DNA from 3 places in the Agromyces aerolatus genome. Region 3 is predicted to be linked to each of the others. Evidence: predicted binding sites of a transcription regulator. Region 3 holds the regulator's gene; each other region holds the start of a gene.
What was found. Region 3 encodes HspR, which represses chaperone genes until heat shock. Its sites were predicted from a motif close to AAGTTGAGTCNNNNNGACTCAACTT; they were not measured.

Region 1: RH864_RS10900 (Hsp20/alpha crystallin family protein) is a predicted target of HspR. The motif match lies at 7,288-7,312, and genes of this name have one in related genera.
Region 2: RH864_RS14760 (ATP-dependent Clp protease ATP-binding subunit) is a predicted target of HspR. The motif match lies at 8,785-8,809, and genes of this name have one in related genera.

The regions. Positions count from the first base shown of each region.
Region 1 covers NZ_JAVKGQ010000007.1:102,786-113,104, reverse strand. Annotated here, with positions in the region: gene RH864_RS10935 (hypothetical protein) at 1-178, opposite strand, end outside; gene RH864_RS10930 (sensor histidine kinase) at 175-1,419, opposite strand; gene RH864_RS10925 (response regulator transcription factor) at 1,427-2,077, opposite strand; gene RH864_RS10920 (class I SAM-dependent RNA methyltransferase) at 2,171-3,475, opposite strand; gene RH864_RS10915 (Maf family protein) at 3,522-4,163, shown strand; gene RH864_RS10910 (acetyl/propionyl/methylcrotonyl-CoA carboxylase subunit alpha) at 4,256-6,034, shown strand; gene RH864_RS10905 (hypothetical protein) at 6,124-6,741, shown strand; gene RH864_RS10900 (Hsp20/alpha crystallin family protein) at 6,801-7,259, opposite strand; gene RH864_RS10895 (YdeI/OmpD-associated family protein) at 7,373-7,942, opposite strand; gene RH864_RS10890 (hypothetical protein) at 8,026-8,400, opposite strand; gene RH864_RS10885 (hypothetical protein) at 8,397-8,858, opposite strand; gene RH864_RS10880 (TetR family transcriptional regulator) at 9,159-9,806, opposite strand; gene RH864_RS10875 (DHA2 family efflux MFS transporter permease subunit) at 9,913-10,319, shown strand, end outside.
Region 2 covers NZ_JAVKGQ010000013.1:6,223-16,541, forward strand. Annotated here, with positions in the region: gene RH864_RS14710 (DUF2252 domain-containing protein) at 1-731, opposite strand, end outside; gene RH864_RS14715 (DUF6325 family protein) at 940-1,377, shown strand; gene RH864_RS14720 (SHOCT domain-containing protein) at 1,433-1,774, shown strand; gene RH864_RS14725 (type III polyketide synthase) at 1,938-3,080, shown strand; gene RH864_RS14730 (methyltransferase domain-containing protein) at 3,083-3,946, shown strand; gene RH864_RS14735 (FAD-dependent oxidoreductase) at 4,036-5,148, shown strand; gene RH864_RS14740 (nitroreductase family deazaflavin-dependent oxidoreductase) at 5,311-5,748, opposite strand; gene RH864_RS14745 (hypothetical protein) at 6,633-6,887, shown strand; gene RH864_RS14750 (GNAT family N-acetyltransferase) at 7,166-7,780, shown strand; gene RH864_RS14755 (YceI family protein) at 7,951-8,670, opposite strand; gene RH864_RS14760 (ATP-dependent Clp protease ATP-binding subunit) at 8,839-10,319, shown strand, end outside.
Region 3 covers NZ_JAVKGQ010000029.1:3,129-13,447, reverse strand. Annotated here, with positions in the region: gene RH864_RS19080 (class I SAM-dependent methyltransferase) at 1-1,176, opposite strand, end outside; gene RH864_RS19075 (hypothetical protein) at 1,627-2,415, shown strand; gene RH864_RS19070 (heat shock protein transcriptional repressor HspR) at 2,579-2,995, opposite strand; gene RH864_RS19065 (DnaJ C-terminal domain-containing protein) at 3,003-3,998, opposite strand; gene RH864_RS19060 (nucleotide exchange factor GrpE) at 4,141-4,785, opposite strand; gene dnaK (molecular chaperone DnaK) at 4,788-6,665, opposite strand; gene RH864_RS19050 (hypothetical protein) at 6,881-7,489, shown strand; gene RH864_RS19045 (permease) at 7,569-8,579, shown strand; gene RH864_RS19040 (TIGR03943 family putative permease subunit) at 8,569-9,438, shown strand; gene RH864_RS19035 (hypothetical protein) at 9,428-10,319, shown strand, end outside.

The DNA of each region.
Region 1 (10,319 bases), on a different contig from region 3:
TCCGGATGCGCTCGACCGGCCACAGGCTGAGCACCGTCGCCACCGCGTAGAGGCCGAGGGCGACGATGCCGGGCCACGGGTCTCGGGGGATGTCGAGCGACGAGATGCCGAGCACGACGTGGTAGGCCGAGAACATGACGGCGAGCACGAGCATCAGCCAGCGGGGGACGGTGATCATGTGTCGTCACCCGCCTCGGACGGGCGCGTCGGCGCCGACGTCGGCAGCGGGCCCGGCCAGGTCAGCACGATGGAGGTCCCGGCGCCCGGCCGGGACACGACGTGGGCCGCTCCCCCGGCGTTCGTCATGCGCTCCTCGATGGAGACCCGCAGTCCCAGCCGCTCCTGCGGCACGGTCGCGGGGTCGAATCCGGCTCCGTCGTCGACGACCTCGATGCGGCACGCCGCGCTCGAGATGCCCGCGATCCGCACCTGCCGGTCGACCTGGCGCCCGGCCACGTCGCCGTGCTGCGCACTGTTGACCATCGCCTGGGCCGCAGCCGTGTAGAGCGCCTCGACCGCCTCGACGGGCAACTCGACGCCCTCCACGTTCGTGACCCGCACGTCGAACGTGCTCAAGAGCGTTGACGTCGCGGTGTGCAACCGCCGCACGAGCGCCGTCAACGGGACTCGGTCGAGCGAGCGCGGGCCGCTGCTGCCGGCTTCGTCGAGTCGTTTCACGGCCTCCCGGGCCATGCGCGCCGCGAGCGCCTGCTCCTGCTCGGTCTCGGCGGCCGCCGCGGACAGCAGGGTCGTGAGCACCGAGTCGTGCACGAGCGCATCGATGCGCACGCGTTCGGTCTCCGTCGCGTGCTGGCGCGCCGCGATGTCGTATCGCTGGAGTGCCGCGTCCTGCGCGAGGTCGACGCCTTCGGCGGCCTGCCTGAGCATCGTGATGATGACGAGCACGACCACGCCCAGGATGAGCGCGTACACCGCGTTCAATCCGGCGAGCGCGGGCCCGACCTCGCCGCCCGCGGGCGTGAGCCGAACGACGCCGTACAGCAACGGCACGCCGATCGTGTAGGCGATCGCTCCGCCGACCGGGAAGGCGACGACCGCGGCGGTCGTCGCGACGGTGCAGAGGAAGTACAGCCACGGCTGGGCCCCGCCGAGGGCCGTCGGGTCGGCGACGAGGAACGGCCAGGCCGAGAGCGCGATGACGTACAGCACGGCGTACGCCGCGGCGACCCCGCGCACGCCGACCCTCGCGAAGCTCGCGAGGGCGACGATGACCGCGGCGCCGTACAGCACGGCCATCAGCGCGATACCCGAGCCGGCGGTGAGCGCGGCGGACTGCTCGAGCGCGGCCGGCACCGTCTGCGCGGAGAAGACCAGGCCGGCGATGCCGAGCGCTCGTGCTGAGACGGTCTCGACCTGCGCCCGGCTCACCGCCCGGCGGCGCGTCGTCGGACGCGCCACCGGCGCATCAGGTGCGGGCATCTCCGGTTTCGCCGTCGAGGCCGGGGAGGATGCCGTCTTCGACGGCGCGACGGAGCAGGTCGACCTTCGTCGGCGCGGGGCGGCCGACCTCCACGTATTTCGCGCGGATGCGGTCGAGGTACTCGCGAGCGGTCGAGTGCGCGATACCGAGCTGCAGGGCGACGAGCTTCAGCGGGAGCCCGGACGCGTACAGGTGGAGCACGTCGCGCTCGCGCCGGCCGAGCTGCGCCTTCGCGAACTCGCGGTCGGCCTCGATCGCGCTGGCCCACTCGACGTTGTTGAGCGGTTCGCCTCGCGCCACGGTCGCGATCGCCGCGATCACGGCGGACATGGGCGACGCCTTGGGGATCACGCCGGCGGCGCCGGCGGCGAGCGCCTCGCGGACGGCCGCGACGCGGTCGGCGATGCTGTGCACCAGGACCGCGCTGCCCGTGGCGAGCACCGCGCGCACGTTGTCGGTCACGACGGTGCCGTCCCCGAGCGAGAGGTCGAGCACCACGACGTCGCACGAGCGGCCGTCGAGCGCGTCGAGCAGCTCGGCGACTCCGGCCGCGTCGGTGACGACGTCGTACCCGGCTTCGCGGCAGGCCGCTCGGAGGCCCAGCCGGACCGCTTCATGATCGTCGACGATGGCCACGGTCGCGCCCTCGGGCGCATTCGCGGCCGAACCTTTCGCGACCGAAGGCTCCGCGGCTGACGTGTCCCCGGCCAAATCGTTCCCCTCCACGGTTCACAGAGTAGCGGCAAGCCGCGCGACGGCTTCGACGTGGTGCGTGCTGGGGAACAGGTCGAACGCTCTGATCGCCTCGAGCTCGTAGCCGTGCGCGCGGAACGTGCCGACGTCGCGCGCGAGTGCGACGGGGTCGCACGCCACGTAGACCAGCTGCGCGGGTCGCAGCGCGGCGAGCCGTTCGACGACCTCGCGCCCGGCCCCGGATCGCGGCGGGTCGAGGATGACGGTCGCGGCCGCGAGACGGTCGCGCGTCGCGCGGTCGGCGGATGCCTCGAGGGCGCCGAGCCACCGGTCGACCCGGCCGGTCTCGGCCCGTGCGCCGACCCAGTCCGCGAGGTTCGCTGCGGCGTGGTCCGTGGCACGGGCGTCGGCCTCGACGCTCGTGATCCGCACGGTCTCGCCGAAGCGGTCGCCGACGGCGGCGGCGAGCAGGCCCACTCCGCCGTAGAGGTCGAGGTTCGCCGCGCCGGGGTCGAACCGGTCGCCGTCGACGAGGTCGCGGACCGCGCGGCTCAGGGTCGCGGCCGCGCCGCGGTGCACCTGCCAGAAGCCGCCCCGGTCGAGCGCGAACTCGCGTCCGTCGACGATCTCGTGCACGAGGGGGCCGGCGCCGTGCTGGTCGACGACGACGGCAGGTTCCCCCGTGCCCGGCGCGATCAGGTCGATGGAGCCCGCGCCGGGCAGGCTCGAGCCGAGCGGCGCCAGCGCGCGCAGCTCCTCGACGGCGAGCGGCAGATCGGTGACCGGGACGACCCGGTGACTGCGCGCCGCGTAGGGCCCGACCCGGCCGGCGTCGTCGACGTGCAACCGCACCCGCGTGCGCCAGCCCGTACCCGACTCGGCGTCCGCGCCCGGCGCGAGCGCCTCGTCCACCGGCTCGACCACGACGTCGCGTTCGAGCTGCGCGAAGCGCTGCAGCGCCTCGGTCAGCACCTCTCGCTTGAGCTCGCGCTGACGAGACATCCGGATGTGCCCGAACTCGGCACCACCGGCGCGGTGCTCGGGGGCGCGGTCGACGGACGCCTCGGCCCAGACGTGCTCGCGCCGGTCGGGGGACGCGTCGAGCACCTCGACGGTCTCCGCCCGCCAGAAGCGGTCCTTCCTGACGTCGGTGACGCGCGCGCGGACGCGCTCGCCCGGGATCGCGTCCGAGACGAAGACCACGCGTCCGTCGTGCCGCGCGACCGCGACGCCGCCGTGAGCGATGCGGTCGACCTCGAGGTCGAGCACGGGCCCGTCGGTGACGGGCTCGGGTGAGGCCGTCCGGGTTCCGGATCGGCGTGGGCGGTGCGTGCGGGGCATCCCTCGATGCTTTCACAGTCCCGGTGGCGGCGGGCAGGATGGGCTCATGCGCCTGTACCTCGCCTCGACGTCTCCCGCTCGACTCCAGCTGCTGCGACAGGCGGGCATCGAACCGGTCACGATCTCGCCCGGTGTGGACGAGGAGGCGCTGGTCGAGGAGATCGAGACCGTGCGCGGGCCGCTGGCCGCGCACGAGCTCGTCCAGCTCCTCGCCCAGGCGAAGGCCGAGGCGGTGCTCGGCGCACGCGCCGATGGGAGGCCGATCGACGGGCTCGTGCTCGGCGGCGACTCCGCGTTCCTGCTCGGCGAGCGCATCTACGGCAAGCCGCACCGCGCGGAGGTCGCGCGAGAGCGCTGGCACGGGCAGAACGGCGCGACCGGCGAGCTGTGGTCGGGGCACTGGCTCATCGACCACCGGGGCGGGCGGGTGCGGGGCGCCGTCGGCCGGCCCGCGGTCGCCTCCGTGAGCTTCGCTCGGCTCGACGACGCCGAGATCGATGCGTACGTCGAGTCGGGCGAGCCGCTGAAGGTCGCGGGCGCGTTCACGGTCGACAGCCTCGGCGGGCCGTTCATCCGACGGGTCGAGGGCGATCCCTCGACGGTCGTGGGCCTCTCGCTGTCCACGCTTCGCGAGCTGGTCCGCGAACTGGGTGTGGCCTGGACCGATCTCTGGACGCCCACGCACTGACGCGGGATTTGTCGCCGTCCGCAAGCCGGTCCCGTCGTTTTTGTAGGGGTCGCCCAAAGGTGGGCCTGCGCCCGCGAATAGGCTTGGGGATCATGCCGCGCATCACCAAAGTCCTCATCGCCAACCGGGGTGAGATCGCCGTCCGCGTGGTCCGCGCGGCTCGCGACGCCGGAATCGCCTCCGTCGCCGTCTACGCCGACCAGGACCGCGATGCCCGCCACGCCAAGCTCGCCGACGAGGCGTACGCGCTCGACGGCGCAACGAGTGCCGAGACCTACCTCGTCATCGACAAGCTGCTCTCGGTCGCCCGCCGGTCGGGCGCCGACGCGGTGCACCCCGGCTATGGCTTCCTCGCCGAGAACCCCGAGTTCGCGCGCGCGGTGATGGCGGCGGGCCTGATCTGGATCGGACCCTCGCCCGAGGCGATCGAGCGCCTCGGCGACAAGGTCTCGGCCAGGCATGTGGCCGAGAAGGTGGGCGCGCCGCTCGCGCCCGGCACGCTCAACCCCGTGGCGGATGCCTCGGAGGTGCTCGAGTTCGTCGACGAGCATGGTCTGCCCGTGGCGATCAAGGCCGCCTTCGGCGGCGGCGGCCGCGGCCTCAAGGTCGCCCGCACCCGCGAAGAGGTGCCCGAGCTGTTCGACTCGGCGACGCGTGAGGCCGTCGCGGCCTTCGGTCGCGGCGAGTGCTTCGTCGAGAAGTACCTGGACCAGCCGCGCCACGTCGAGACGCAGTGCCTCGCCGACGAGCACGGCAACGTCGTCGTGGTGTCGACCCGCGACTGCTCGCTGCAGCGCCGGCACCAGAAGCTCGTCGAGGAGGCGCCCGCGCCGTTCCTCTCCGAGGCTCAGGTCACGGCGCTGTACGACGCGTCGAAGGCGATCCTCCGCGAGGTCGGGTACGTCGGCGCCGGCACGTGCGAGTTCCTCATCGGACAGGACGGCACGGTGTCGTTCCTCGAGGTGAACACGCGCCTCCAGGTCGAGCACCCCGTGTCGGAGGAGGTCACGGGCCTCGACCTCGTGCGCGAGCAGTTCCGGCTGGCCGAGGGCGGCGTGCTGGACTACGACGACCCCGCGGCGATCGGGCACTCGATCGAGTTCCGCATCAACGGCGAGGACCCCGGCCGCAACTTCCTTCCTGCGCCGGGTCCCGTCCACCAGCTGCGCTTCCCCGGCGGCCCCGGCGTGCGCATCGACTCGGGCGTCACCTCGGGCGACGAGATCTCGGGCGCGTTCGACTCGCTGCTCGCCAAGCTCATCGTCACGGGCAAGGACCGCGAGGAGGCGCTGGCGCGCGCGCGGCGTGCGCTCGACGAGTTCGAGGTGACGGGTCTGCCGACCGTGCTGCCGTTCCACCGCGACATCGTGCGCAACCCGGCGTTCGCACCCGAGGGCGACGCCCCGTTCTCGGTGTACACGCGCTGGATCGAGACCGAGTACGACAACCGGCTCGAGCCGTGGACCGGTGAGCCGACCGAACTCCGCGGGCCCGCGGAGCGTACGAACGTCGTCGTCGAGGTCGGCGGCCGCCGCATCGAGGTCTCGCTGCCGAAGAAGCTCATCGGCGATTCCACCGGTGCGGGCGCGGCGAAGACCGCGCGCCCCGCACCGCGGCGTCGCGGCGGCGCCCACTCGGTCGACACCGCGACGGGCGATGCCGTGACCGCGCCCATGCAGGCCACCGTCGTCAAGGTCGCGGTCGCCGAGGGCGACCGCGTGGTCAAGGGCGACCTGGTGCTCGTGCTCGAGGCCATGAAGATGGAGCAGCCGATCGTCGCGCACAAGGACGGCGTCATCGGCCTCGTGAACGCCGAGACGGGCGCCACCGTCTCGAGCGGCCACGTGCTGCTCTCGATCGCCGACGCGTAGGCTGCCACCCGCCGAGCGGGTCGAGCGGGTCGACGAGACAGCCGCAACCTCTGGCATGATCGCAGGAGCTGACGAACGGAGCGCGCATGATGACCGAGGCGGTTCCCGGGCGCTATCCGACCGATCGTCGTCCGAGCTTCCTCGCCGCGGTCGTCATCACGCTCGTGATCCTGGGCTTCGGTTTCGTCGTCTTCGGGTACACGCCCGCGGTCATCGCGACGCTGTACGTGGGCATGTTCGCGTCGTATGTCGCGATCCCGTACACGGTGATCGCCCTCGTGGTGCGCGAGCTGACCGCACGTCGCGCGCGCACCCGGGCCGAGGGAGCCGATGTGAGCGATGACGCCATCCGGTTCGGCCTGTTCCGGCAGCGTGCGTCGCTCGTGAACGCGGTCGCGATGCTCGCATTCCTGCTCGTGACGATCGCCCTGAGCCTCTCGTGGGGCGGGCAGCCGGCGGTCGGCATGGGACCGTCCGGGGGCCTCATGACCCTGGGCACGTTCGCCCTCGTGGCCGGCACGTTCGCGATCGTGGTCAATGTGCCGTCGATCTACTCGAGCCGGGTCGTCGGATCCGAGCGGCACGCGATCCGCGAGCGCATCGGCGCGTGGAAGCTCATCCTCGCCACCACGATCCTCACGACGGCCTCCTGGATCGCGTATTCGGGCTTCGCGCTCTACTTCCTCACGCTCTCGATGTGGTCCTGATCACGACGAACGCCCCTCCGGTCGGAGGGGCGTTCGCTGACTGACCCGTCGCGAGGCGGTCAGGCTTCGACGGACGGCTGCTCCTGCGGGTGCTCGTGCTGGACGAGCGTCCCGGGGGAATCGGCGCCCTCGACGGCGATCTTCCTGGGCTTCGCCTTCTCGCTGACCGGGATCGTGACGCTGAGGACGCCGTTCGAGTAGGTCGCGGAGATGCGGTCGGTGTCGACGCCCTGCCCGAGGTTCAACTGGCGCAGGTACGACGCGGCCTCGCGCTCGCGCACGATCCACTTGACGCCCTCACCGGCGGGCAGGCTCCGCTCTGCGCGGATGGTGAGCAGCTGCCCGTCGACGTCGATGTCGACCGAGCCCGGATCGATGCCGGGCAGGTCGGCGCTCAAGACGTAGTGGTCGCCGTCGCGGTACAGATCCATGGACATGCGACGCGGGCCACGCCGGGTCTCGAAGAGCGCAGACGCCATGCGGTCGAGGTCGCGGAACGGGTCGTAGGTGGTGGCCATGTGTGCTCCCTTCATCAGATGCCATCAGATGTTGAGTCACTTCGACTCAACTTGAGAACAGGATAGCAAGTTGAGTCGAACCAGCTCAAGTCCCGAGTGGAGCGATGCTCGGGTCAGAGGGTCTCGTGGTTCGCGAGCTTCTCGGTGAACTGCTGGATGCGGCGGGCCCGGGTGTCGGGGCGCTTGGCGTCGGCGATGCGGAAGAGGAACGGCCAGCGCTTCGAACGGCCGAGCGTGGCCCAGAAGGCGGATGCCTCGGGGTTCGCGTCGAGCGCGGCCTGGAAGTCGGGTTCGGGCCCGGCCGTGCTCATGCGGTAGGCCGCGTCCCAGCGGCCGTCGGCCTTCGCGCGCTCGATCTCGGCGTGCCCCTGCGGCCGCATGCGCCCGGCGTCGATGAGTCGCTGCACATGCTCCTGGTTGATCTGCGACCACGGGCTGCGAGCGCGGCGTGGCGTGAACGCCTGCGCGACGTAGTCGTCATCGTGCCGGCTGACCTGCCCGTCGATCCAGCCGAAGCACAGCGCGACGTCGAGCGCCTCGGCATACGAGATTCCCGGCGCCGAGGAGGTCTTCTTGCGGAGCACGAGCCGCACGCCACCCTCGGGCGGATCGTTCTCGAGGAACGCCTCCCAGGCCTCGGCGGAGAGCGGCCCGATCAGCGGCTTATCGGCGAACGAGACCATGCGCCCAGGCTAACCCTCGCCTCCGACACCCACGTGCTGCTGACATACTCCCCATTCGACTCCCGCCACCTGACGGACGGGCGCTAATCCGGCAGGTGAGCGGCGATAGCGCCGATGTCCGTTCGGTTGGAGCCGGAGATGATCCAGCGGCCGCTGGATTTCCCGTCGCCGATCTGCAACTTCCCGTCGCCGACCTGGAGGAACTGCGCCTCTCCGCGCTTCCGCGCCTCTTGGCTCGAAAACACCACGAACTCGAGGTCCGCGCCTTCGTCACTTCGACAGGTCACGATGGAATCGGCTGTGTCAGCCGGCGGCACTGTCCGATGGCACCCATACCCGCGATCCTCGGCCAGGCGCACGAAGCGGCCCTCCAGGTCTATGGACGAACACGCGGTGAATGCGAGGACGATCGCGACCGCGCAACCCGCGTACGCGAGGAGCGACCGCGCGGAACTCACTTCAGTAGTGCCTCGCGGATCGCGAGCACTCCGCCGTGATCGATCGAGAACCGATCCGCGCGAGCGGGATCGTAGGTGATCACGGATCGCTCGTCGCCGGAAAGGACCTCCATCTGCGCGCGGCCCTGCGCCACCGCATCCTGGTTGAACATCGCCGAGTGAGCCTGCTCCCCGCGAGCAGCGCTCAGCTCGATCGATCCGTCATCCCGAGTGGCGACTTCGACTCGCCAGCCCGCGATTTCGGCCGAGTCGATCGAGGGTTCGACGAGTACGCCCTCTCGCGGTCGGCTGACGTCGAGCGCCCTGCCGTAGCTTTTCCCGGAGCATTCGCCTGGTACACCGCCGGAGAAGAATACGTTGAAGCGACCGGCTCGAAAGGATCTGACATTGTTCACCGTCGCCTCCCCAGCCCATGCGCTCGTGCCGGCATCGCCGAAGTACACGGTGATGCGACTCATTCCGGCCGTCGACCCTCCTGAACCTCGGATGCCCGTTCGGGATTGCGAAAGTGTCGCGCCGGTTTCGATGCGCCACGCGTCGTGACATGTCGGCCCGTCATACCATGTGGCGTCAGCCGCAGTTGCTGACTGCGTGCCAGATGCGATGAGCGCGATGGCAGCGACGACAGCTGCGATGCACACTGATTTCCTTCTACGCATTCCACGGCCTCTCTCGGCTCTGAACTGAATGCGTATTACTATCTCATTAATCCGGGGGTATCGCCAGAGAACGCATCACCGGGTCCGTCCTCCGAGTGCTCAGCCGAGGAGCTCGGCCGCGTAGGCGCTGACGCCGCGGCGGAGCTCGAAGTAGATCTCGCGGACGTCGGCCGCGACATCCGCCTCAGCGCGCCGCGCCCACTCGTCGAAGGCGAGCCGGAAGGTCGTGGCGACGATCGCGACGAGCGCGCGCGCGGTGAGCGCATCGCTCTCGTCGCCGGTCGCGGCGACCGCGGCCGCCGTGAGGATGCCGATGTGCTCCTCGTCGCGCTGCAGCGCGATCGCGAGCAGTGAGGGCTCGGCGGCGATCAGGCGCCGGGTGCGGAGCACCCGGTCGCGCGCACCGTCCTCGCGCGCGAAGTCGTCGAGGAGTCGCAGCCAGCCGGTCTCGAGCGCGGTGCTCACGGGGGCGCCCGCACGAACCGCGGCGAGGGTCTCGCTCATCACGAGCTCGGCCTGCTCGTCGTCGACGAAGACGGCATGCTCCTTGGTCGGGAAGTACCTGAAGAACGTGCGGGGCGACACGCCCGCGGCGTGGGCGATGTCGTCGACCGTGGTGCCGGCGACACCGTGGCGCTCGAACAGGTCGAGGGCCGCGTCGGAGATCTCGTCGCGCGTCGCCTGCCGACGTCGCTCGCGCAGGCCGAGCGGTGCTTCGATCGGTTCGTCGGGTTCGTCGTCCGCCATGCGCGAAATTCTACAGCTCGCGCCAAGTTGGCAGAGTCTGCCATAATTGTCGACGCCGCTCGTGGGCAATGGCGCGCCCGAGACATCCGACCTCGAAGGACCCCTGGTGACCACCGCCCAAGCCGCCCCCGGCGCACACTCTCCCGCATCCTCCCCCGCCCCGCGTACCGGGCCCGTGATCGCCCTGCTCGTCGCGGCCGCGTTCGTCGTCATCCTCAACGAGACGATCATGAGCGTTGCGCTGCCGCGGCTCATGGCCGATCTCGACATCACCGCGGCGACCGCGCAGTGGCTCACGACCGGCTTCATGCTCACGATGGCCGTCGTCATCCCGCTCACCGGGTGGGCGCTCGAGCGGTTCAACATCCGGACCGTGTTCTTCACCGCGATGGGGCTCTTCGCCGTCGGCACGCTGATCGCCGCGCTCGCGCCCGGCTTCGGCATCCTCCTCGCCGGGCGCATCGTGCAGGCCGCCGGCACCGCCATCATGATGCCGCTGCTGTTCACCACCGT
Region 2 (10,319 bases), on a different contig from region 3:
TCGATGAGCTTGAGACCGCGCTTGGCGGCGCGGGCCGGGACCCGGCCCGCGAGCGAGGTGAGCACGGCGCGCGCGTCGATGTGCGAGGAGAACAGGGCCATCGTCGGTGTCCGCGCGGCCTCGTCGATCGCGGTGGCGTACGCATGGACCATCCGCTCGACGACCCGCCGGCGCGTCGCGTCGTCGAAGCCGCGAGCCCTGGCCGCGACCTCGAAGCTCGCCGCCATGCGCTTCACATCCCACTCGAACGGCCCGGTCGCGGTCTCGTCGAAGTCATTGAGGTCGAGCACGAGCGAGCGCTCGGGCGACGCGTACAGTCCGACGTTCGCGAGGTGGGCGTCGCCGCACAGCTGCGTCGTCAGGCCGCTCGTGCCCCGCTCGCGCAGGTCGCGCGCCATGACCGCGGCCGCACCCCTGAGGAACGCGAACGGCGACGCCCCCATGCGCCCGTACCGGATCGCGATCAGCTCGGGCACCCGGGTGAGCGCCTGCGACTCGAGGATCGCGACCGCGTCGCGGTCGCCCGGTCCGAGCGCGGCCTGCTCGTCGATCGGGGCGTCGGTCCGCGCGGCGCGCCCCGCGGCTCGGCGCGCCTTGCGCGTCGCGGCCGCATCCGTCGAGGCATCCGCCGATGTCGATGTCGATGCCGGTGCACCCGATGCCGGTGCACCCGATGCCGGTGCACCCGGCGCCGGCGCAGCCGCCGCCGTCAGCGAGAGATCGAGGTCCATGTCCGCCTCCTGTGGCGTCCGCCCCCGGAGTGAGGCGTTCCCAGACGGCTGACGTGCTCGGCGCATGGCGTGGCGTCCGGTGGTGACGCATCTGACTGCATGATACGAGCAGAATGCCCCTATCGCGAGCGCCACGTGAGCGATACTCTGCATCTGGATCCAGGGTGTGTGAGACCTGGGTGTCGGGCGTCCTGACGAGGGAGAGGTCATGGCTGATTTCGAGTACGGTCCGGTAGAGATCCTCGTCGTCGGGTTCGAAGGTGAGCGCCCCGATGCGCCGACCTTCGACGCGATCGCCGACCTCGTCGAGGCCGGCGACATCCGCCTGCTCGACGCCGTCATCATCTCGCGCGACGCCGACGGCAACCTCGACGCGATCGAGTTCGAAGACCTCGGCGACGAGGTCGACGTCACCGAGATCGAGCTCGAGGCGAGCGGCCTCGTCGGCGAGGACGACTACGCCGACCTCGGTCAGGTGATCCCGCCGGGCACGTCGGCCGCGATCCTCGCCGTCGAGCTCGTGTGGGCCAAGCACCTCGCGTCGAGGTTCGCCGAGTCGGGCGGTGTCATGCTGCACGCCGAGCGCATCCCGGCACCCGTGGTCAACGCCGTGCTCGCCGAGGCGAGCGCGGAGGAGTCCGCGTAGCCGGCCCGACCGTCCCACGTATGTACAGGCAAGACGAATCGAGAGGAGCGACGGGATGCCGTTCGTCAGAAGGGTCGGCCGGCCGGGCTTGATCGGCATGGCCGCACGCACCGCGGTGGTCGCAGGCACCGCGACCGCGGTGTCGGGGAGCGTCGCCCGGCACCAGCAGCGCAAGGCCGAGGAGCAGTATCAAGACCAGTACGCCGCCCAGCAGGCGCAGGCCGAGCAGGCGCAGGCCGAGCAGGCGCAGGCCGAGCAGGCCGCGACGCAGCAGGCGCCGCCGTCGGCCGGGGGTACCGACATCGTGGCCGAGTTGCAGAAGCTCGCGGCGCTCAAAGACCAGGGTGTGCTCTCCGACGCGGAGTTCACCGCGGCGAAGGCCAAGCTCATCGGGTGACACGCGACGCGTGTCGCCGCCGGTCCCGCACAGGTTCCGCCCCAGACGACGCCCGGATGCCCCGTCGACGATGCCGGGGCTCCGGGCGCCGCCGCGCGTGGCGCGGAAACGACCCGGTGTCCACCCCTTGCCCCGCGCGGTCGATGCGTACGTACCATCAGGCATGACCGTTGCGTTGCGAGGCCTGTCCACCGTCGTGCCCCCGACCGTGCTCGTGCAGGAGGAGGTGCGTGACGTGTTCTCGGCTCAGCCCGGCCTGAACCGGCTCGCGCAGCGGATCATCACGACCTCCTTCGACGTGTCGGGCATCGCCACGCGGTATACCGTGATCGAGGAGTTGAGCCGCGAGGCGCACCCCGACGAGCCCGTGTTCTTCGACCTCGAGAGCGGTGACCTGCTGCTGCCGGGCACGAAGGCGCGCAACGAGCTGTACGCGGTCGAGGCCAGCCGCCTCTACCTGGAGGCCGGCCGCGCCGCGCTCGACGCGACGCCCGGCCTCGAGGCGAGCGACGTCACGCACGTCATCACGGTGTCGTGCACCGGGTTCTACGCGCCCGGCCCCGACTACGTGCTCGCGCGCGACCTCGGCTTGCCCCCGGGGGTGCAGCGCTACCACCTCGGGTTCATGGGCTGCTACGCGTCGGTTCCGGCGCTGCGCATGGCGAAGCAGCTGTGCGAGGCGGATGCCACGGCCGTCGTGCTGGTGGTGAGCGTCGAGCTGTGCACGCTGCACCTGCGTTCGTCCAACGACCCGGACACCATCGTCGCGTCGTCGCTGTTCGCCGACGGTGCCGGTGCCGGCATCGTGACCGCGCGGCCGCTCGAGCCCGGCGAGCGCGCGTTCGACCTCGATCGCTTCGCGACCAGGATCACGCCCGTGGGCGAGGGCGACATGGCGTGGAAGATCGGCGACCACGGATTCGAGATGGTGCTCTCGAACGCGGTGCCCGCGATCATCGACGAGCACGTCACGGGTGCGCTCGAGCCGTTGTTCGAGGCTGAGCCCGCGCTGGTCACCGCGCTCGAGACGGATGCCTCGGGCGACGCGATCGAGCACTGGGCGATCCATCCGGGCGGGCGCAGCATCCTCGACAAGGTGGAGTCGCGGCTCGGTCTGTCCGAGGCGCAGCTGGTGCCGGCACGCCGCATCCTGCACGACTTCGGGAACATGTCGAGCGCGACCGTGCTGTTCGTGCTGCGCGACATCCTCGACCGGGCGGAGGCCGCCGACGGCGACCGGGTCGCCGCGATGGCGTTCGGGCCGGGGCTCACGGTCGAGTCGGCGTTGCTCACGGTGCGGGGCTGAGGGTGGCGGCCGGCGCGGACGCCTCGCGGCGCGCGGGCGGGCGCGACGAGCGGGCGGATGCCACGGGCGGGGCGTCGGACCGGGCCCGGAGCCGGGACCGGAACCGGCGCGGGGATCCGGACCGGGGCCGGGGCTCGCACCGGCGCGGGCTCGCCGCGCGCGACGAGGCCGCTCGCGAGCTCATGGACGATCCCGCGTGCGACCTCGCCATGCTGGAACGCACGTACGAGCGGTTCGGGCTCGTGAACGCGGTGGTCTCGGGCCAGCGTGCGGTGTATCGCACGTGGATCCGGCCGCGCTTGCGGCGGCGTGCCGCGGTGGGCGACGTCGGTCGCATGCTCGACGTCGGCACGGGCGGCGCCGACCTGCCGCGCCGGGTGCTGCGCTGGGCGCGCGCCGACGGCCTGCCGCTCGAGGTGGTCGCGATCGACCCCGACGAGCGCGCGATCGACTTCGCGCGGCGGCGGCCGCCGATGCCGGGCCTCGAGCTCAGGCCGGTGTCGAGCCGGGAGCTCGTCGCCGGGGGCGAGTGGTTCGACGTGGTCGCGTCGAACCATGTGCTGCACCATCTGACCGGGCAGGAGCTCGGGGCACTGCTGGCCGACTCCGAACGGCTCGTGGCGCCGGGAGGCGTCGCCGTGCACGGCGACATCGAGCGCACCCGGTACGGGTACGCGGCGTTCTGGCTCGGCACGTTGCCGTTCCAGCCGAACCTGCTGCGCGGTTCGTTCATCCGCCCCGACGGGCTGACCTCGATCCGCCGCAGTCACACCGCCGCCGAGCTCGCTGCGGGGCTGCCCGCCGAGTGGCAGGTGCGGCGCGCGTTCCCGTCCCGCCTGGAGGTCGTCTGGGAGGCGCCGCTGTGACGCCTCCCGTCGGTCGAGGAGCGCCCGGCGACCCCGTCGGTCGAGGTGCGCCCGGCGGAGGAGGGCGCGTATCGAGACCCGGCGGACCCGTGCACGACGTCGCGATCGTCGGCGCGGGCGCCGTCGGCCTGCTGCTCGCGTGCCTGCTCGCGCAGCGCGGGATCGACGTGGTCGTGCTCGAGCGACGATCCGGGCCGGGGGATCGCACCCGCGCGATCGGCATCCACCCGCCCGGGCTGCGCGCCCTCGACGCGGCCGGCGTCGGCGACGAGGTGCGCCGGCTCGGCGTGCCCATCGTCGACGGCGTGGTCACCTGCGAGGGCCATGAGCTCGGGCGGCTCGCGTTCGACGACGAGCCCGTGTGGTCGCTGCCGCAGCGCGAGACGGAGACGCTGCTCGAGACCCGCCTGGCCCGGCTCGCGCCCGGCGCCCTGCGCCGAGGCGTCGAGGTGACCGGCCTCGCCGAGCACGACCACCACGTCGACCTGCGCACTCCGGAAGAGATGCCGGTACGCGCGCGCTACGTCGTGGGCGCCGACGGGGTGCGCAGCGCCGTGCGCTCGCTCGCGGACCTCGAATGGATGTCGCGGCGCGGCAGCGCCGAGTACGTCATGGGCGACGCCGACGACACGACGGATGCGCCGGCCACCGCCCTGCTGCGCTTCGAACCGGCGGGCGTGGTCGAGTCGTTCCCGTTGCCGGGTGGCCGCCGTCGCTGGGTGGCCTGGGTGCGCCGAACCCCCGCGCCGCTCACGCCGGCGGCGCTGGCCACGATCGTGGCGGCGCGCACCGGGGCATCCGTCGACCTCTCGACCGCGACCGAGCCGAGCCCGTTCTCAGCACGTCAGCACCTCGCGGACCGGTTCGCGACCGGGCGGGTCGCACTCGTGGGCGACGCCGCCCACGAGGTGAGCCCGATCGGCGGTCAGGGCATGAACCTCGGCTGGCTCGACGCCGTACGCCTCGACGCCGAGGTCGCCCGGGCCCTCGCCGCGGGCGCACCCGCGAACCCGTTCGGACGCTACGGCCGTGCCCGCCGAGCCGCGGCGCTCCGCGCCACCCGGCAGGCCGCGTTCAACATGGCCATGGGCGCGCCCGCCGCGGGCGCGCGCCTCGCCCTGCGGAACCGGCTGGTGAGGGTGCTCGCCGTGTGGCCGCTGCGCGCGCTGCTCGCGTCGGCCTTCACCATGCGACGGCTCTGACCCCGGACGTCCACCGTCCCCTCGCGGTTCACTCCCGCGCCATTTCCTGCCCACAGCGCCACTTCCTGCCCACCGCGCTACGCCCGGCCGACTGCGCCGCGCACGACCGTCGCGGTTGGCGCAGTCCGTCAGAAGTGGCGCGGGCCGTGAACGGGAGTGCCGTTACGCGACGCGCGAGAGCACGAAGACCGGGATCTGCCGGTCGGTCTTCGTCTGGTACTCGTCGTAGTGCGGCCAGGTCTCGTTCGCGCGGCGCCACCACTCGTCGCGCTCCGCGCCCTGCACCTCGCGCGCGATGTAGTCGTGCTTCGCGGCGCCGTCCTGCAGTTCGACCTCGGGGTTCGCCACCAGGTTGTAGTACCACGCCGGCTGGTCGGGCGCGCCGCCCTTGGACGCGACCACGGCGTATTCGCCCTCGTGCTCGACGCGCATGAGCGCGGTCTTGCGGAGCTTGCCGGACTTCGCGCCGACCGAGGTCAGCACGATGATCGGGCGCCCCTGCATCTCGTTCGCCTCAGCGCCTGCGGTCTGCTCGAACGTCTCGGCCTGCGTCCGCGCCCACTCGGCGGTGCTCGGCGCGTACTCACCCTGCAACGGCATCTACGGTCCTCCTCGGTCGACGTGTGTGGTCTCTTCCCGAGGTTAACGCGTTTCGAAGCAAGCGCATTCCGACCCGGCGGTCCTCGGCGGGCCGCCGCCGAGCGTTCACCGCGGTGAAACCCGGCCGCTGCCGCTGCGCCGCCATCCGGCCACCGGCGGCCGCTAGCGTCGCCCACCCCGGCAGTCCCCGGCCCGGCCCGCGGGTGGCCCGGCGGCATGCGCCCCACCGCGACGCGGTCGGCGAGTCGCGCAACGACCTCGGATGCCTCGGGCCCGCCCCGAGGCATCCGAGCCGCCGGAGTCGCGTGCTGCCCGCGGTGCCGGCTGCGGGACACGCGAGCCGCTGAAACCGAGCGCTGCCCGCGGAGCCGGCTGCGGGAAGCGCGAGCCGCCGAGCCCGCGTGTTGCCGGCGGTACCGGCTGAGGGAAGTGCGAGCCGCCGAGCCCGCGTGTTGCCGGTGGTGCCGGCTGCGGGAAGTGCGAGCCGCCGGGGCCGAGTGCATGCCCGCGGTACCCGTCGCGGGGAGGTGCGGGCCGCTGGGGCCGCGTGCATGCCCGCGGTACCCGTTGCGGGGAGGTGCGGGCCGCTGGGGCCGCGTGCATGCCCGCGGTACCCGTCGCGGGGAGGTGCGGGCCGCTGGGGCCGCGTGCTGCCCGCGGTGCCGGCTGCGGGAAGTGCGAGCCGCCGGGGCCGCGTGCTGCCCGCGGTACCGCCTGCGGGACATGCGAGCCGCCGGGGCCGTGTGCTGCCCGCGGTACCGGTCCCGCGCGGGAGGCGGACCGCGTCGGGCGCGGGCTACTGCCCGGCGGCGGCGCGGGCAAGCGCGGGGACACCGCCGCGCGAGCGGCGTACGATCGGGGCACCGACGACGAGGAGCGTGACCATGAGCGATCGACACGGGGCGTATGGCGAAGAGCCCGAGGTGATGAGCATCGGCATCCAGGCGGCGTTCGGCACGGGGATCGTCGGCGGGCCGCAGGGGCGCCGCGGCGGCGCCGGCTCGCTCGACGACGGGGGCCACGACCCCGGCAGCCGCGCCGACGAGACGGCGGGTGAGGTCGCCGAGGACATCTCCCACCTGCACGGCGAGGACGGCGGCCAGGAGGAAACCGGGCTCGCGCCCGGCGAGTCCGACTGAGGTCGCCGATTCCGCGTGCGCGGGCGCCACTGCGGACGTTTCCGGTTCCTCGTGCGTGCGCGCCACTGCGCACGTTTCCGGTTCCGCGTGCGTGCGCGCCACTGCGCACGTTTCCGGTTCCGCGTGCGCGGGCGCCACCGCGCACCTCGCCAGTTCGCGCGCGTGCGCGCCACCGCGAGCCCCAGCGCGCCTGCACACTCCGGGTTTCGCGCCCGTGCACGCCGCCGCGGGCTTCGCGCGCGCTGACGCAGGGCCGCCGCGGTCGCTACGGTGGCTCTGTGGAAGCTGCTTCGAACGACTTCGCCGCGACGCCGACGCTCTCCGGGACCGTGACCCGGCTCGAGCCGCTCGCGGCGGATCACGCGGACGCGCTCGCCGAGGCGGTCGCGGTCGATGAGCTCTGGCGTACCTGGTACACGCGCATCCCGTCGCCCGAGGGCATGCGCGACGAGATCGAGCGTCGACGGGGGATGCAGGCCGAGGGCCGGTTGGCCCCGTGGGCCGTCGTCGACGCGACGACCGGCCGGCCCGTGGGCATGACGACCTACCTCAATCTCGACCCCGCCAACCGGCGACTCGAGATCGGGTCGACCTGGCTCGGCGTCGACGCGCAGCGGACCGGCATCAACGCCGAGGCGAAGCGGCTGCTGCTCGCGCGGGCCTTCGAGGAGCTGGGCTGCATCGCGGTCGAGTTCCGCACGCACTGGCACAACCACCAGTCGCGCGCGGCGATCGCGCGCCTCGGCGCGAAGCAGGACGGCGTGCTCCGGAAACACGTGATCTTCGAGAACGGCACCGTGCGCGACACCGTCGTGTTCTCGATCACAGACGACGAGTGGCCCGCCGTCAGGGCCGGCCTCGACGCGCGCCTCGAACGGCACGCGCGGCGCTGACCCCGACCGGCATTCGCGATGGAAGACCCGCGTTCGCGATGGAAGTCGGGAAGTGGGTTGGAGTGTCTGCAGAGCGGGACTCCAACCCACTGTTCGGCTTCCGTCACACTTGCGGTGCGGTGGCGGTGGCGGTGTCACGGCGGCAGCGGCAGGCAGCGGATGCCTCGGGGTCAGGCGCGCTGCAGCTCGAGTGAGAACTCGATGAACCCGGTCGGCTCGACCGACACGAAACCGAGGTTCGGCGCCTCGACGCCGAAGTCCGCGAACGTGATCGGGATGCTGCCCGCGACCTGACCGGTCTCGCCGTTCAGCACGGCCTCGAGCTCGACCGTGACGGTCTGCGTCACGCCCGCGAGCGTGAGGTCGCCGGTCGCCTGGACGGTCTGCACCTCGCCGACGACGGGCGCCTCGTCGGTCGTGATCGCCTCGGTGAGCACGAACGTCGCCGTCGGGTGCTCGTCGACGCGCAGGGCCGTGTCGCGGAAGTAGTCGTCGCGGTTGCCCGAGTCGGTCTCGATCGTGGCCACGTCGACGGTGAGCTCGGCTGCGGTGAGCGAGAGCTCCTCGACCTGCAGCGTGCCGGTCACCTGCTCGGTGCGGCCGACGACCGTGACATCCGTGCCGTTCAGCACCTCGTCGACGCGGTAGCCGGCGTACGAGCCGGCACCCACCGACCAGGTCCCCGACAGGTCTTCGGCCGAGTCGTCGGCGCCGGCGCCGGAGCCGGCGTCCGCCTCGGCGCTCGGCGCCGCGGTGACGCTCGGGGCCGCCTCGGCCTCGCCCACGATGACGTCGCGATAGATGACCGGACCGGCGATGGCCGCGGTGGCGCCCAGCACGACCACCCCCGCGACGATCGAGGCGACGATGATCTTGGTGCGCTTCTGCATGCGGCTCCCCGGTGCTCGCGAGACGGTGACGCACCTCAGTTTTCCGTGCGAAACCATGAAGTCGCCGAGCATTCGCCCGACGTTCGGTCAACCCCCCCCTTGACCCAGCGCGCAAAGTTGAGTTCAATAGACTCAAGTTTGAAACGAAGGGACACGACCTTGGCGAACATGCAGGGTGCGCCGAACTCCCAAGAGGAGCAGAAGTCGGCGCTCGAACAGTTCGGCGTCGACCTCACCGCGCTCGCGCGCGCCGGAAAGCTCGACCCGGTCGTCGGCCGCGACGCCGAGATCCGGCGCGTGAGCCAGGTGCTCACGCGCCGCACCAAGAACAACCCGGTGCTCATCGGCGAACCCGGCGTCGGCAAGACCGCGGTCGTCGAGGGCCTCGCCCAGCGCATCGTGGCGGGCGACGTCGCCGAGTCGCTCAAGGACAAGCGGCTCGTCTCGCTCGACATCGCCGCGCTCGTCGCGGGCGCCATGTACCGCGGACAGTTCGAAGAGCGCCTGAAGAGCGTGCTCAAAGAGATCGACGAGTCCGAGGGCGAGATCATCACGTTCGTCGACGAGCTGCACCTGCTCATGGGCGCGGGCGGCGGCGAGGGCTCGGTCGCGGCCTCCAACATGCTGAAGCCTATGCTCGCGCGCGGCGAGCTGCACCTCATCGGCGCGACGACCCTGAACGAGTACCGCGAGTACATCGAGAAGGACGCGGCGCTCGAGCGCCGTTTCCAGCAGGTCTACGTCGGCGAGCCGACGGTCGAAGACACGGTCGCGATCCTGCGCGGCCTCAAGGGCCGCTACGAGGCGCACCACGGCGTCACCATCACGGATGCCGCGCTCGTGGCCGCCGCGTCGCTCTCGAACCGGTACATCACCGCGCGGCAGCTGCCCGACAAGGCCATCGACCTCGTCGACGAGGCCATGTCGCGGCTCAAGATGGAGATCGACTCGAGCCCCGTCGAGATCGACCAGCTCAAGCGCATCGTCGATCGCATGAAGCTCGAGGAGCTCGCGCTCAAGAAGGAGAAGGACGACGCCTCGAAGGAGCGCCTCGCGAAGCTGCGCGAGAGCCTCGTCGAGAACGAGCGCGAGCTCGCCGAGCTCGAGGAGCGCTGGAGCCGCGAGCGCATGGGCCTGAACCGGGTCGGCGAGCTCAAGAAGCAGCTCGACGCCGCGATCACGCAGCGCGACCTCGCGCTGCGCGAGGGCGACTACGCGAAGGCGTCGAAGCTCGAGTACGAGACGATCGCGAACCTCAAGCGCGACCTCGACGCGGCCGAGCAGGCGGATGCCGCCGGCAATGCCGCGGGGGAGCCCCGCATGGTGAACGAGCAGGTCACCGAGGAGGACATCGCGGCCGTCATCTCGGCGTGGACCGGCATCCCGGTCGGCAAGCTCATGCAGGGCGAGACCGAGAAGCTGCTGCACCTCGAGGCCGAGCTCGGCAAACGCCTCATCGGCCAGAAGCCCGCGGTCGCCGCGGTGGCCGACGCCGTGCGCCGCTCGCGCGCGGGCCTCAGCGACCCGAACCGGCCGACGGGCTCGTTCCTCTTCCTCGGCCCGACGGGCGTCGGCAAGACCGAGCTCGCGAAGGCGCTCGCCGAGTTCCTGTTCGACGACGAGCACGCCATGGTGCGCATCGACATGTC
Region 3 (10,319 bases):
CCCGGCCTCGGCGAACAGGCGCTCGGCGAGCGCGGTCGTGACGGCGGCTCCGGCATGGAACGGCGGGTTCAGCACGACGAGGTCGACGGATGCCTCGGCGGCGAACTCGAGCCCGTCGGCGCGCTCGACCACGATGCGGTCGTCGAGGCCGTTCGCGGCGGCGGTCTGCCGGGCGCTGGCCGCGGCGGCCGCCGACTGGTCGGACGCGACGACCCGGGCGCGCGGGAAGCGGCGCGCGAGCTCGACGGCGACGATGCCCGTGCCGCACGCGAGGTCGACCACGGTGCGCGGGCCCGGGCCGGGATCGCCATCCGCGAGGTCGGGATCGCCGCCCACGAGGACGGGGTCGCCGCCCACGAGGTCGGGATCGCCGCCCACGAGGACGGGGTCGCCGCCCACGAGGGCGGGGTCACCGCCCGCGAGGGCGGCGTCGAGCACGTCGAGCAGGAAGCGCGTGCCGACGTCGACCGTCGTGCCCGCGAACACCCCGCCGTGCGCGACCACGGTGAGGCCGAGGGCCTCGTCGCGGGCGCGGCGGGGCCAGGCGGGCGCCCCGGGCCGCGCCGCGCCGGGCTCACGCGCGATCAGCACGCGGGACTTCTGCCGCGCGTGAGTCACGTCCAGCCGCGCGAAGCGCCGGCGCAGCACATCGTTCATCGCGACGGACATGTGCTTCAGCCGGCCGCCCGCGACCACGACGACCCCGGGCGCCGCATGATCGGCGATCAGCGACGTCAGCTCGTCGAGGGCGTCGAGCGAACGTGGCAGACGCAGCAGCACGATGCGGGCGTCGCGCACGAGCGCGGGCGTCGCGGGCTCGACCCGGACCGCGTGCGCGAGCCCCAGCCGCTGCGCGTTCGCGAGGATCGCCCGCTCGCCGAGCAGGGCGTCCTGGTGCACCCGTACGTCCATCCCGAGATCGGCCGCGACGCTCAGCGCGAGCGCGCCGTGCGTGTCGCCGATCACGGCGATGCCCGGCCGGGCGTGCGGCACGGGCTCGGATGCAGATCCGGATGCGGATGCGGATGCGGATGCGGGGCGAGGATCAGAACCCCCACTCAGCGCGCTCGCGAGGAACGGCTGCGCCTCGTCGAGGATCAGCCGATCTGCCGCGTCGAACGCCTCGAGGCCGGGTCCTTCGACGTCGGGTGCTCGGCGCACGGCACTCAGATCCACCCCGGCAGCCTACCGACCGCGGAAGAAAGCGACGTGTTGCGTTTGGTATATCGGTATGCTACTGTGGGAATCACGGGGAAGAGCAAGACCGGTCCGGAAGGTGGTTCCCCGCACGCGCCGGACCGAAGTCGCTCAGTCGAGCGGCGACCCGGGGACTGAGAAGATCCGGGCTGGAAGGTGTCTCCCCGCACGCGCCGGCCCACCACCGCTCACCAGAGCGGCATACCCGGGGACCACATGGACCTGGGCCGGAAGGTGTTCCCCGCACGCGCCGGCCCGAACCCCCGCCGAGCGACCCGCCGGCGGCAGCGCTTCGGGCGCCAGGCCACCCATCGCATCCGGCCTGGCGCCCGAGCGCGGCCAACCCGCCGTCGGCGCCACCACGCATCCCGTGTGCGCGACGCGGGCGGGATGGATGCCTCAAGGCTCGTTTGCTACCCTCGGCACCGCATGCGCCAACATCGATCGGGGCACACCGGGGAACGACGCGCCGCACGCACGCGCGAGGCGGCGACGTTCGGCGAGCCCGCGAAGCGGGCCGGTACGGCGGCGGGCTCCGGACGGCCCCGGCACCCCGGCACGACCGTGCACGGCCGGCTCCGGCGTACGGCCGGGGTGCTCGCGGCCTCCGCGATCTTCGCGCTCGTCGGCACGGTCGCGCTCGCCCCGCTGCACGCGACGGCGCCCGACGGCTCGGCGTTCGCTGAGGCATCCGCCGATGACGCGACCCGCGACGCGGTGCAGCGCGTGAACATCGCCGGAGATGCGCGGCAGCCCGCGGTCTCGCGCGAGTCGTACACCGCGTCGACCGGCCCCGAGACGCTCGTGCAGGGTGGGACGAATCACGACTGGGCCAAGCTCGTGCTCGTCGAGGGCGGATTCCCCGTCACCGAGGCGAACGTCGCCGTCATCACCGAGTGGATGCGCGAGGAGAACGGGCCCGACAACTGGTGGAACCGCAACAACCCGCTGAACAACGGCAACGGGTCGGGTGGCGGATCCGGACTCGGCAGCTACGCGACCCTGCAGGTCGGCGCGTTCTACGCCGCCGACAGCCTGCGACGGCTCTCGTTCTACGACGCGATCGAGGCCGGCCTCGACGCGGGAACCGACGCCGGCGCCACGGCCGCCGCGATCTGGGCCTCGCCGTGGGCGACCAGCCACTACGGCAACGGCGCGCACTGGACGACCTCGCCCGTGCCCGTCGTCGAGGCCCCCGCCTCCGCCTGGGGCCGCTGAGCCCCACCCGCCGGTCGAGGACCCCGCGAGGCACGAGCACCCCCACCCGCCGGTCGAGTAGCACGCGAGGATCGAGCACGCGTATCGAGACCCGGTGACCCGGTCTCGATACGCTCGCTGGCGCGTAGCTCACTCGACCAACCGGGGGGAGGGGGGAGAAAGATTACTCGCGCTCGAGCGGGCGCCAGACGACGACGGCGTTCTCGCGGCGCACGCGCGTTCCGCCCTTGATCGTGATGATCTCGCCCGCGCTGCCCGCGGCGAACACGCGCCGGCCGGGCCGGTTGAGCATCTCGTCGGCCAGCGCGGTCTCGAGCTCGCGCACACGCCGGCGCAGCTCGGTCACCTCGTCTTCGAGCCCGAGCACTCGGCGGATGCCTTCGAGGCTCACCCCCTCGGCCGACAGCTGCGCGATCTCGCGCAGCTGTGTGACGTCGCGCATCGAGTACCGGCGGGACTTGCCCGCCGTGCGGGTGGGTGAGACGAGGCCCAGCCGGTCGTACTGCCGCAGCGTCTGCGGATGCATGCCCGCGAGCTCGGCGGCGACCGAGATCACGAACATCGGACTGGTCTCGTTCATCGCCGGGCTACGCCTTCGCCCGTGCGATCAGGTCGGCGCGAGGGTTCTCGTGCGGCAGTTCCGCGAGGAACGCCTCGAGCTTCTCGGCCGCATCTTTGCCGAGATGCGACGGCACCGCGACCTGGACCTCGGCCAGCAGGTCGCCAGTGCCCTTCTTCGTCTCGACGCCGCGGCCCTTCACCCGGAGCACACGCCCGCTGGGCGTGCCGGGTGCGACCTTGAGCTTCACCGGGTCGCCGCCGAGGGTCGGCACCTCGATCGTCGCGCCGAGCGTGGCCTCGCCGAACGTGACCGGCACCTTCACCCGCAGGTTGAGGCCGTCGCGCTCGAACACGGGGTGCTTGCGCACGTTGACCGTGAGGATGAGGTCGCCCGCCTCGCCGCCGTCGGGCGACGGCTGGCCCTTGCCGCGCAGCCGGATCTTCTGACCGTCGGCCACGCCCGCGGGGATGCGCACCGTGATCGGCTTGCCGTCCGAGGCCTGCAGCGTGATCTGGTCGCCCTTGGTCGCGGTGATGAAGTCGAGCGTCGTGCTCGCGGTGAAGTCGCGGCCCTTGGTCGGGCCGCCGAACCCGCGGTAGCCGCCGCTCGTCTGCCCGAACCGGCCGCTGCCGAACAGGTTGCCGAGCAGATCGTCGTACTCGCCGCCGCCCTGCTGGAATGTGTAGCCGCCGCGTCCGCCGGGCTGGCCACCGCCGAACATGCCGCCGAACACGTCGTCGAAGCCGCCCGCGCCCGGGCCGCCCGGCGCGGTGAACCGGGCACCCGTGCCCATCGCGCGCACCGCGTCGTACTCCTTGCGCTGCTCGGCGTCGGAGAGCACCGAGTAGGCCTCGCTGATCTCCTTGAACTTCGCCTCGGACGCGGCATCCCCCGGGTTGGAATCGGGGTGGTGTTGCCGGGCGAGCTTGCGGTAGACCTTCTTGATCTCCGCCTCGCTGGCGTCTTTCGCGACCCCGAGGGTCGCGTAGAAGTCCTTGTCGAACCAGTCCTGACTGGCCATTCGGCACCTCCTCTCTGTGCTCAATGATCGTTGGTCGAGTAGCGCCCGACGAAGGAGGACGCGTATCGAGACCCGGTGACGGGCTCTCGAGAATCGGTTACCAGGTCTCGATACGCTTCGCTACTCGACCAGCGGGGCGGGGTTACGCCGGGGTCGTGACGACGACCTTGGCGGGGCGCAGCAGGGTCGAGCCCAGCAGGTAGCCGGTCTCGATGACGTCGGCGACGGTGTCGACCTCGACGTCGGAGGACGGCTGCTGGAAGATCGCCTCGTGCTGCGTCGGGTCGAACGCGTCGCCCGGCGTGCCGAACGGCTTCAGCCCGAGCTTCTCGACGGCGCCGCGCAGCTTCGCGGCGATCGTCGCGAAGGGTGCGTCGCCCTCGAGGTCGCCGTGCTTCTCGGCCCGGTCAAGGTCGTCGAGCACGGGCAGCAGCACGGCCACCGCGGCCCCGACCGCACGTTCGCGTTCGAGCTCGCGGTTCGCCTCGGTGCGCTTGCGGTAGTTCGCGTACTCGGCCGTGACCCGCTTGAGGTCGGCGAGGTGCTCAGCCGACGGCTCCTGCACCTCGGCCTGCGCCGCGTTCAGGATGTCGTCGACCGTGAGCTCCTCGTCACCGGCCGGCTGGTCGGCACCTGGCTGGGCGGCGGGGCCGGGGGCGGATGCCTCGGTCGAGGCATCCGCGCCCTGCTCACCGCCTTCGGGCTGACGAACCGCGCCCGTCTCGGGGTCGATCCGCCTCTTGTCCCGGATGATCGGCTCTTCGTGGCTCTGGTTCTCGTCAGTCATGGTTACTTCTTCTCGTCCTCGTCGTCGACGACCTCGGCGTCGACCACGTCCTCGTCGGAGGACGAGCCGCCGTCGGTGCCGGTCGCCGAGGCGTCCTCACCGGGGGTGCCCGGGTTCGCGCCGGCCTCCTGCTGCGACGACGCGTAGATCGCCTCGCCCAGCTTGGTCTGCGACTGCGAGAGCTTGTCGAACGCGGAATTCACCGCGTCGTCGTCCTCACCGGCGAGCGCGGACTTCAGCGCGTCGACGTCGCCCTGGACCTCCGACTTGACGTCGGCGGGGAGCTTGTCGTCGTTGTCCTTGATGAGCTTCTCGATCTGGTAGGCGAGCTGCTCGGCCTGGTTGCGGGTCTCGGCGGACTCGCGGCGCTTCTTGTCTTCCGCCGCGTGCTCTTCGGCGTCGCGGACCATGCGCTCGACGTCCTCCTTGGGCAGCGCCGAGCCGCCCGAGATCGTCATGCGCTGCTCCTTGCCGGTGCCCTTGTCCTTCGCGGACACGTGCACGATGCCGTTGGCGTCGATGTCGAACGTGACCTCGATCTGCGGGATGCCGCGCGGAGCCGGGGCGATGCCGGTCAGCTCGAACGTGCCCAGCGGCTTGTTGTCGCGCGTGAACTCGCGCTCGCCCTGGAAGACCTGGATGGCGACCGACGGCTGGTTGTCGTCGGCGGTCGTGAAGGTCTCGCTGCGCTTGGTCGGGATGGCCGTGTTGCGCTCGATGAGCTTGGTCATGATGCCGCCCTTGGTCTCGATGCCGAGGCTCAGCGGGGTGACGTCGATGAGCAGCACGTCCTTGCGCTCACCCTTCAGGACGCCCGCCTGGAGGGCCGCGCCCACGGCGACGACCTCATCGGGGTTCACGCCCTTGTTCGGGTCCTTTCCGGTCTCCTGCTTCACGAGCTCGGAGACGGCCGGCATGCGGGTCGAACCGCCGACGAGCACGACGTGCGCGATGTCGGAGACCTTGATGCCCGCCTCGCGGATGACGTCCTCGAACGGCTTCTTGGTGCGGTCGAGCAGGTCGGAGGTCATGTTCTCGAACTGCGCGCGCGTGAGCGTCTCGTCGAGGTTCGCTGGGCCGTTCTCGGTGAGCGAGAGGTACGGGAGCTGGATGTTCGTCGACATGGAGCTCGAGAGCTCCTTCTTCGCCTGCTCGGCGGCCTCCTTGAGGCGCTGCTTCGCGATCTTGTCGTTCGAGACGTCGACGCCGGTCGAGTCCTTGAACCGCTTGATCAGCCACTCGACGATGCGCTCGTCCCAGTCGTCGCCGCCGAGGCGGTTGTCGCCCGACGTCGCCCGGACCTGGATGGTCGAGAAGTCGTCGTCCTTGCCCACCTCGAGGAGGGACACGTCGAACGTGCCGCCACCGAGGTCGAAGACCAGGATGAGCTCGTCTTCCTTGCCCTTGTCGAGGCCGTACGCGAGCGCCGCCGCGGTGGGCTCGTTGATGATGCGCAGGACGTTGAGGCCCGCGATCTCGCCGGCCTCCTTCGTGGCCTGGCGCTCGGCGTCGTTGAAGTACGCCGGCACGGTGATGACCGCGTCGGTGACGGTGTCGCCCAGGTAGGACTCGGCGTCGCGCTTGAGCTTCTGCAGGATGCGCGCCGAGATCTCCTGCGGCGTGTAGGTCTTGCCGTCGATCTCGGTCTTCCAGTCGGTGCCCATGTGGCGCTTGACCGACGAGATGGTGCGGTCGACGTTCGTCACGGCCTGGCGCTTGGCGGTCTCGCCGACGAGCACCTCGCCGTCCTTCGTGAACGCGACCACCGACGGGGTGGTGCGGAATCCTTCCGCGTTCGGGATGACCGTCGGCTCGCCACCCTCGAGGGCCGAAACCACCGAGTTCGTGGTGCCGAGGTCGATACCAACTGCACGTGACATGTGTGTTCTCTCCAAAGTCATCAGGTCGTCAAGACTTGAGCCTCGACGACTCAAGCTTGGCAAAGCCCTCGGCACATGTCAAGTGAACTTCGCGAAACTTGAGCGTGATCGACTCAACTCTCAGCACACCTTCAGCCAGCGCCGGCCGTGCCGCCGCGCGACCGGCCGGTCCTCACGTGGGGAAACGCATCGGGGGCAATCGGTAGGCTGCGGGAGTGACCGCTCGATCCGCGACCACCGCCTCGCTCCGCCTCGGCGGCACCGCACTCCTCGCCTGCGGGCTGCTGCTGCTCGGCGGGTGCGCGTCCTCGCCGGAGCCGTCCGCGAGCCCCGCGCCGACGCGCACCGCGTCGCCGTCGGCGAGCGCGAGCGCCGAGCCGAGCGCCCCCGCGGAGGAGCCCACCGAGGCTGCACCCGCCCCGGAGCCCGAGCCCGAGCCGATCACGTGCGACGCGGTCCTGACCCCGGAGGCGGCCACGGCACTCGCCGAGCAGGGACTCGAGGTCAGCGAGGGCGCCACGCAGGGCTACCCGCTCGCCGCCCAGTTCGCCGCCGCGGGCGGCACCGCCTGCACCTGGGCGCGGCCGGACTCGGACGTCCACCTGACCGTCGTGCAGCTCCACGTCGCCGATGGCGAGCAGGACGCGTGGGCGCGGGTGCTCTCCGAGAACGGGTACACGCAGACCGACGACCCCGTGGCCGGCGCGTTCACGGGCCCCGTCGACCCGGGCACGGGCGTCAGCCCGGTCGTGGTCGTCGAAGCGGCACGCATGAGCTTCGTGAGCGTGCCGACGCTCGTCACGGACCTCGCACCCGCCGCCTGACGCCGGGCGTCCCGCGCACGTCGCGCCCCGCGGGCGGATCGCCAGCTTCGCGGCCACGACTCGCCTACCCTTGATCGGGATGTCCCAGACGCTCGCCCCGCCGCGCCGCCCGCGCGCCAGGTCCGTCGGCATCGGCATCGGCATCGCCGGCATCCTCGCGCTCGTCGCGATCCGCCTCGTCGCGCCCGCCGAGCTCGGCGACGTGCTCTCCGACCGGGTGCAGGACTTCATCACCCTGTCGGTGAGCGTCGTGATCGAGAGCCTGCCGTTCGTGTTCCTCGGAATCGGCCTGTCGATCGGCGTGCAGCTGTTCCTGCCCGAGGACTTCCTGATCCGGCGCCTCCCCCGCAATCCCGTGCTGCGCCGCATCGTGGTGTCGCTGCTCGGCGTGCTGCTCCCGGTGTGCGAATGCGGCAACGTGCCGCTCGCGCGCGGGCTCATCCAGCGCGGCCTCACGGTCGGCGAGTCCATGACGTTCCTGCTCGCCGCACCCATCCTCAACCCGGTCACGATCATCACCACGTATCAGGCGTTCGGCTGGGACGACGGCATCCTTATCGCCCGCATCGCGGGCGGCTTCCTCGTCGCGAACCTCGTCGGGTGGGTGTACAGCCGCCACCCGCAGCCCATGTCGCTGCTGACGCCCCGGTTCCAGGCGGCGTGCGCCCACCCCGGTTCGGATGCCTCGTCGAAGCCCCGCAAGGCCGCGCGCATGTTCGCCGAGGAGACGAGCGCGATGCTGCCTGCGCTGTTCGTCGGCTCGGCGATCGCGGGGCTCATCCAGGTCGCGGTGTCGCGCGACTTCCTCATCACGCTCGGCCAGAACCCGATCCTGTCGGTGTTCGCGCTCATGCTGCTCGCGTTCGTCATCTCGATCTGCGCCAACGTCGACGCGTTCTTCGTGCTGTCGTTCGGGTCGACGTTCATGCCGGGCGCGATCGTCGCGTTTCTCGTGTTCGGTCCCATGATCGACATCAAGATGCTCGCGCTCATGCGTACGACGTTCACCGCGCGGACGCTCGTGCAGCTGACAGCGATCGTCGGGCTCGCGAGCGCCGCCATCGGGTTGGGGGTCAATCTTGTGGCCTAGGCTCATCGAACGCTGGAAGGGCGTCGCGCTGACCCTCATCGGCGTCGTCGCGACCGTCTGGCTCACCGTGACGGGCCAGCTCGGACTGTACATCCATCCGCGGTATTTCGGGTTCACGGCGATCATGGCGATCGTCGGCGGCGTGCTCGCGCTGCTCGCGCTCGCGCTCGTGCCGGGCCGCGACGAGGAGGACGATCATGAGCACGAGCACCACCCGGAACAGTCCGCCGGTCGAGTAGCGAGCGCCAGCGAGCGTATCGAGACCAGATGGGCCGGCGCCGAGGTCGGGTCACGGGGTCTCGATACGCGCCCTCGTCCCTCGGGCGCTACTCGACCAGCGGGGCGTGCGATCATCGGCGCGGTGCTGGGCGGCGTGATCGTGGTCGGGGCGCTGGTCGCGCTGCTGGTCTTCCCGCCGGCGACGCTCACGGCGTCGACCGCGGTCGACCGCGACATCGACCGGACGACCGCCGACCTCGCGGGCGATGCGCCGAGCCTCGCGGGTGCGGACCCGAGCCGCTTCACGGTCAAGGACTGGGCGCTGCTGCTGCGGCAGACCGAGGATCCCACGGCCTTCGCCGGCCAGGAGGTCGCCCTCACGGGCTTCGTGACGCCCGCCCCGGGCGACCCCGACGACTCGTTCTACGTCGCCCGGTTCACGGTCACGTGCTGTGCGGTCGACGCGCAGCCGATCGGTGTCGCCGTGCACCTGCCGGGCTGGCGCGACACGTTCGAGGTCGACGACTGGGTCGAGGCGACGGGCGGATTCGGGCTCGACCCGGCCGGCGGCGAGCAGCTCGTGCTCATGCCCGACGCGGTCGTGCCGACCGAGCAGCCGGAGCAGCCGTATGTCTTCTGAGACCGTCGAACCGGCCGAGCTGCTCGATCCCGCCGACCCGGCGGCGCCGTCCACGACCGCGTCGCGGCGATTCCGGCGCGGACTGCTCGGCACGATCGCCGTGCTCGCCGCCGCGGCCGTCTCCCTCGCGTTCGCCGGGGTCGTGCAGGGACCGCGGCTCGCCGAGGCATCCGTCGATGTGGAACGTGTGACGCGACTGGCCGACGGCCGCCTCGTGCTCGCCATGAACCAGCCCGTCGCGCGCGTCGAGGGCGACGTGCGCGTCGAGCCCGAGGCGCCCGCGACGCTCACGATCGACGGGCGCTCGCTCGTCGTCGAGTTCGCCGAGCCGCTTCCGTACGACACCGAGTTCACGGTCGCGGTCGACGGCGTGGTCGGCGAGGCGCAGCCGACGGCGGTGTCGGTCGAGCACCGGTTCACGACCGCGGACGCCCCGGTCTACACCCTGGCGCGACGCAGCGCCGACGGGCAGCCGGACGTCGTGCTGCGTTCGAGCTTCGCCGAGCGTACGCCGGCCGTCGTGGTCGAGGCGCCGCGCCTGCAGGCCTTCGCCCACGCGGGCGACGCCGTCGTCGCGGTCGCGATCGAGGACGACGAGACGAACACGCTGCGCATCGCCGGGCTCGATGAGACGACGCAGACGATGGGCCTGCCCGAGCCGGGCGTCGTGCGTTCGATCGGCGGCTCGACGACGCATCCGCTCATCGCGTTCGTGCACGACGGGGTGACGCTGCCGGGTGGCGCCGAGCCGGCCTTCCGCGAGACGCTGTTCACGCTCGACGTCTCGGGTGCGGCCGCCGCGCCCGAGCCGGTGCTCGGCATCGACGGCGAGCCCCTGCGGGTCATGGACTGGCGGTTCGTTCCGGGGACGACGTCGCTCG